Linked DNA regions of Coraliomargarita algicola. Each later gene encodes a partner of the first gene's protein in a complex. Links are inferred from orthologs where the notes say so. Each region holds a gene or a part of one and is shown on either strand. Other genes may lie near its edges.

What was found. The genes of interacting proteins can lie anywhere in the genome.
Region 2: the proteins of pabB (region 1) and SH580_RS08575 are in contact, whole or in part, in a solved structure (PDB 8RP0), measured with the Escherichia coli proteins. The link is inferred for Coraliomargarita algicola from one-to-one orthologs.

The regions. Positions count from the first base shown.
Region 1 is NZ_CP138858.1:3,179,380-3,182,503, forward strand. The notes cover bases 132-3,114. They hold pabB (aminodeoxychorismate synthase component I), read left to right. Parts: upstream 132-908; coding sequence 909-2,321; downstream 2,322-3,114. Other genes in these bases: SH580_RS12870 (LptF/LptG family permease), read left to right, coding at 132-901; SH580_RS12880 (aminotransferase class IV), read left to right, coding at 2,303-3,114. Also shown: more of SH580_RS12870, read left to right, coding at 1-131; more of SH580_RS12880, read left to right, coding at 3,115-3,121. UniProt on the Escherichia coli protein: Part of a heterodimeric complex that catalyzes the two-step biosynthesis of 4-amino-4-deoxychorismate (ADC), a precursor of p-aminobenzoate (PABA) and tetrahydrofolate.
Region 2 is NZ_CP138858.1:2,180,506-2,183,385, reverse strand. Bases 71-2,809 are described here. They hold SH580_RS08575 (anthranilate synthase component II), read left to right. Parts: upstream 71-1,027; coding sequence 1,028-1,591; downstream 1,592-2,809. Other genes in these bases: SH580_RS08565 (hypothetical protein), read left to right, coding at 2,162-2,641; nrdR (transcriptional regulator NrdR), read left to right, coding at 1,705-2,169; SH580_RS08580 (fumarate hydratase), read left to right, coding at 71-955. Outside these bases: more of SH580_RS08580, read left to right, coding at 1-70; SH580_RS08560 (hypothetical protein), read left to right, coding at 2,827-2,880. UniProt on the Escherichia coli protein: Part of a heterodimeric complex that catalyzes the two-step biosynthesis of 4-amino-4-deoxychorismate (ADC), a precursor of p-aminobenzoate (PABA) and tetrahydrofolate.

The sequences.
Region 1 (3,124 bases):
GTCGCAGCGGGAAATTACCGCTATGAAGTCGGCGGGGCTGAGTTTATACCAGATTGCGGCCCCGGTTTTTTTGATCGCTTGCGTGGGCATGGTGGTCGCGGTGGTGGTGAATTTACAGTATGCGCCACAGTCGCGTGTCGAGCGTAAGGCGCTGATGGCGAGTGCGCTCACGGATAATCCTGTCGGCTTCATTGAGGAGCGCCGTTTTATTCACGAGTTTCCCGGTTACGTGATCTATATGGGGGGACGCGATGGCTCGACCATGAAGGACTTTTGGATCTGGGAGCTGGATGCGCAAAAACGGGTGACACTGTTCTTGCGTGCGGCGGAGGGGGCGCTGGATTTTGACGAGGCGAATAAGGATCTGATTCTGACACTTAAAAATGGCACTGCCGAGAAGCGGGATGCAGATAATCCCGAGGCTTTCGGAGGAGATATGCCGGATTCTTTGTTTTTTGGCGAATTGCCGATCGCTCTGCCCTTGGATCAATTGTTTGGCGACAGTGATCGTAAGCGCAAGGTGCGCATTAAAGAGATGACTTTTGCCCAGCTGATGGAACAGCGGCAGGCGGAGTTGGACAAGGAAGCTGAGACCGGGGAGGGGATGACGGAGGAACGGTTGAAGGTGCAGATGCACATTCAGAAAAATTTTGCTTTGGCATTTTCAGTCTTTTCCTTGGCGGTTTTTGGAGTGCCGCTGGCGATTCAAGTGGGGCGTAAGGAAACGTATGCCAACCTTGGCATCGCGCTGGTGATCGCCATGAGCTATTACTTTCTGATCATTATGGTCAGTTGGTTAGAAGACTTACCCGCATTGCGTCCGGATCTATTGATCTGGTTGCCAAATATAATTTTTCAAAGCATTGGCTTTTGGATGATCCGTCGGGCGAGCCGCCACTAATTTAAGGATGAAAGTCCTCGAAATCCAGAATCCACCCTCGGTGGAAGCGCTCGTGGAGTGCTTCGGACGGCAGCCGCTGTCCTTTGTCTTGGATAGTGCGCAGTCCAATGATGGCTTGGGGGCCTGGAGTTTTTTTGGCGCGCATCCCTTTCAGACGGTTACTGGAGATCTGGACGATCTGCGCCAGGCGATGCAGGCCTATCCATTGGAATCGCATCCAGAGATTCCATTCACCGGGGGAGCGGTCGGTTACCTGAGTTACGACTATGGCCGGCGCTTAGAGCGTGTGCCCTGCCTCGCACAAGATGATCGCTCGATTCCTGATATGTCCTTTGCCCTCTACGATGGTGTGGCGGCACTCAATCACCAGAGCGGAGTGCTGTATTTGATCGGGCATGATGTTCACATGGCTGCGGACGCGGTGATCGAGCGCCTGCGGTCAATCGTAGGGGCGCGACTTGTCACGCCCGCATCAGAGTCAGCTTGCGTCACCTCCGAGTCGCTTCCGTTTTGCCAAACTGCGGCGGGCGTCACAAGTGAAGCCCCTACCACGGGCGCCTCGGCGGCCATGCCTGCCTGCCGCGGCGCTTGGCAATGGAACTTTTCAAAGGCCGATTTCTGCACTGCGGTGCAGCGTGTGCGTGACTATATTGCCAGTGGCGACGTGTATCAGGTGAATCTCTCCCAGCGCGCCCGTTGCACCTTCGAGGGTGACAGCATTGCACTGTATCAAGCGCTCCGTCGTGGCAATCCTGCTCCTTACGGGGCCTATCTGGACCTAGGCGACTGGCAGCTCATTTCCACTTCGCCGGAGCAGTTTTTGCAAAAGCGCGGTCGTGCCTTGGAGACGCGGCCGATTAAGGGCACTCGCCCGCGTGGTGCGAGCGCAGCAGAGGACTTGCAGCAAGCGGCCGCTCTGCGTGCTTCGGAAAAGGACCGCGCAGAGTTGTTGATGATCGTCGATCTCGAGCGTAATGACCTGGGGCGTATCGCGGAATTTGGCTCGGTGCAGGTCGAGGGATTGTATCAGTTGGAGCATTATGCGCGTGTCATTCACCAGACTGCGCGCGTCAAGGCCAGGCTCAGAGAGGGCAAGGATGTCTACGATGCCTTGGCGGCGCTTTTCCCCGGCGGCTCTATCACCGGCGCGCCCAAAGTGCGTGCGATGGAGATTATCGAAGCGCTCGAGCCCACTCGACGCGGCGCCTATTGTGGCTCCATCGGATACATCGGCTTCGATGGCGATGCCGAGTTTAATATCGCCATTCGCAGTTTGCACCTGAAAGCGGGGCAACTTGATTATCAAGTGGGCGGTGGGATTGTCTGGGACTCACAGCCAGAGGCCGAATACCAAGAAACCTTAGATAAAGCCCGCGCGATTCGCGAAGCGATTGATCAGTTATGTCAGACATCGTCATAATATCCCCCACTGAGTGCGTGATGCTCGCGCCGACGGATGCCGGTTTTGCGCACGGCTTCGGGCTCTTTGAAACCATGCGCTATGACGCGGGCCGCCTTTATTTTTGGCAGGATCACTGGGCCCGACTGACACGTTCTGCGCGGCACTTTACGCTCGATTTGCCCGCGGAAGCGGCAGTGCTGCGTGCTTTGCGTCAATTGGTCACGTCCGCGGCGATGCAATCTGGCATTTTGAAACTGTCCCTACTCAAGCATGCGGAGGGCAGCTGTCTCTATGTGTATGCCCGCCCACCGTTGCCGGCACCCGATCGCCGCTGCTTGTGGCTTGATACGGATTGTCCAATTGGCCGCCGTTCCTTGCTGGCTGGACATAAAACCCACAATTACATGGAGGCCATGTGCCTGCTGCAGCGCGCACGTGAGCAAGGTTTTTACGATGCCCTACGTCTCGATGACGCAGGCATGCTCGCGGAAACCACCACCGCTAACCTCTTTTTTGTCAGAGACGGTTGCCTATATACTCCTGCGCTCGATACCGGTATCCTGCCGGGGGTGACGCGTGCCGCGTTGTTGCGCGCCACTGAGTTAGGCATCGTCGAGGGACGATTCACTCCCGATGATTTGTTCGAGGCTGAGGCGGTCTTCGTGACTAATGCGACTCATGGCGTGCAAATCGTCGAGGGCATCGATGGTTTTAGTGGGGATCGCCGCCTTGATTTGACTGGCGCTTCGCAGGCTTGTCAGGCGATAGAGTCAGTGCTGGTACGGGCTCAGGCCGAACGGGCCTATCAACTCATTTGAAAA
Region 2 (2,880 bases), 1.0 Mb from region 1 along the record:
GAAGACGGTAAAGCTGGCGTCGACCAAGTATTACGATGAGCTGCCCACTGAGGGCAACGAATACGGTCAAGCCTTCCGCGATACAGAACTCGAAGCCAAGCTGCTGGAATACACCCGCAAAATGGGCTACGGTGCACAGTTTGGTGGTAAATACTTTGCTCTGGACGTGCGGGTGATTCGTCTGCCACGCCACGGTGCTTCCTGTCCGGTTGCCTTGGGCGTTTCTTGCTCGGCCGACCGAAATGCCAAGGCGCGCATCGATAAAGATGGCCTGTGGCTGGAGCAATTAGAAGAAAACCCCGCTCGTTTCATTCCTGCCGACGGCGAGATCGCGAAGCCAAAAGACCCGGTCGCCATCGACCTGAATCGTCCGATGAAAGACATCCTGGCGGAGCTGACCAAATATCCGGTCGCCACGCCGCTCTCGCTGAGTGGCACCATCATCGTGGGCCGCGACATCGCGCACGCCAAGATTCAGGAGCGCTTGGATAAGGGCGAGGGCATGCCCGAGTATTTGAAGAACCACCCCGTTTATTATGCGGGGCCCGCCAAGACGCCCGCTGGCAAGCCTTCCGGCTCCTTCGGTCCTACGACCGCAGGACGGATGGATAGCTACGTGTATCCCTTCCAAAAGGAGGGCGGCTCCATGATCATGCTGGCCAAGGGCAATCGCTCGCAGCAGGTCACGGATGCGTGTAAAGAGTTTGGCGGTTTCTACCTCGGCTCCATCGGTGGGCCCGCTGCCTTGCTGGCGGAGCACAATATCAAGAATGTCGAAGTGTTGGAATATCCAGAACTCGGCATGGAAGCCATTTGGAAGATCGAAGTGGAGGACTTTCCGGCCTACATTCTCGTCGATGACAAGGGCAACGACTTCTTCGCCGACGTTCGGACCGCTTGCTCGCAGTGCGCGCTGAGTGCCTATGAAAACGCTCGTGCGGAAATGACCAAGTAGCTGCAAAATTGCTTCGATTTCAATTTGCTTGTGAGCTTGCAGTTCGGGGCGAACACGCTTCTGATTTTCGGCATGCTTCTCGTAATCGATAATTTTGACTCTTTTACCTATAATTTGGTGCAATATTTTGGCCAGCTGGGTGAGGAGCAGCAGGTTTTTCGCAACAATGCGATCACGGTGGAGGAGGCGCTCGCGCTGAATCCTGACCGTGTCATGATCTCGCCCGGTCCCTGTTCGCCCAACGAGGCAGGCGTTAGCTTGGCGATGATTGAGGCATTTGCGGGCAAGAAGCCTTTGCTCGGGGTTTGCCTGGGGCATCAGAGTATCGGCCAGCACTTCGGTGGCAAGGTGGTGCGCGCGGAGCGCTTGATGCATGGTAAGACCAGTCCCGTCACGCACCGCGATACGGATATTTTCCAGGGGTTGCCCAATCCGATGGTGGCCACCCGTTACCATTCGCTGCTGGTCGAGCGTGAAAGCTTGCCCGATTGCCTGGAGGTGACGGCTGAAACAGAGGCGGGCGAAATCATGGGCTTGGCTCACAAAGATCTCCCCGTATGGGGGGTCCAGTTTCACCCCGAGTCGCTCGCCACGGAGCAGGGGATGAAGATGCTTGAGAACTTTCTTAAGCTGTAGCCTAGCTACTAAATATAGGGATTGCAAATGTAGTAGGCTACATATAGTAGTCTTTTTCTTATTATTGTTAGTAGACCTTCTCTCTGCTGATTTTTGAATTCATATTGCTAATCATGCGTTGCCCAAAATGCGCCTCTATTGAGACAAAAGTGCTCGATACTCGAACTGGAAAAAACGAGACTTCGATTCGTCGCCGTCGTGAGTGTCTCGACTGTGGGTATCGCTTTACGACGATTGAAGAGGTGCTGCGTGCCGATTTGCAAGTGGTCAAGCGTGATGGGCGCCGCGAGGACTTTGACCGCGTTAAGGTGTTGGGTGGACTCAAAAAAGCGGTAGAAAAACGGCCCATTGATGTGATGCAGATCGAGATGTTGATTGCCGATGTGTTGGCGTCTTTGGAGAAAGAATTTGACCATGAAATCCCGGCTCACGCTATCGGTGAGCAGATTATGCTGCGTTTGAAGCATTTGGATCAAATTGCTTACGTTCGTTATGCGTCCGTTTATAAAGATTTTAGGGATTTGGCCGAGTTGGCGCAGGAAATCAATGAGCTGAAAGCTTCGACAGATAATGCCTAAAGCCAAGCTGATTGCAGTCGAGCAGCTTCGGACGCTCAACGAATTGCTCGGGCGTGTGTCGGACCCTGAGCGGGCGGAGCATGCGCGTCGTGCCTTAGAGTTTGCGTATAAAGAGCACCCTGAAGATCTCGAACGTGTGCCGCTGGGAGATTATGTTGATAAATTAGCGAAACTTCATTTCGGGGTCTCCGGGCACCGAGCCGATTTTGCTTTTGCTCATTGGCATGTGCCGCGTTTGGAGGATTTTAGCCCGCTGTGGATACGGCAGGCGATCGTCGTGGAAATGAAAAAACTAGCGGGGCGTCGCGAAGGGTTGTTGCTGGTGACTGGTTTACGCGAGGCGGTTTGCCCCGTTGGCAAGTATTGGACTAAGCAGCGCGAGGCGCAGTATCAGCGGGTGCGAGATTGGATCGATGAGCTGGTCTGTGCTTGGGCGACGCGTGGGTCGCGTTTGCAAGTGGTTGTGCTTTAGGCCGCGTTAGGTTAGCAGGAACTTTGTTGCGCCTGCGTTGTCGCATGCTTTACATTGCCCATTGTCGTGTTTATTCGTTTTTTATGCGTTACTTATTCTGCTTACTTCCCCTTCTCGTTTGCTTACAATCGCCTCTGTCTGCCGTAGAGAATTCCACTCACTTAAGGGGCATCAATTTTCTTTATATGAATATTGATACCTCCTTTGCCACTGAGGTGACCGCGACTGAGCGCTTGGAT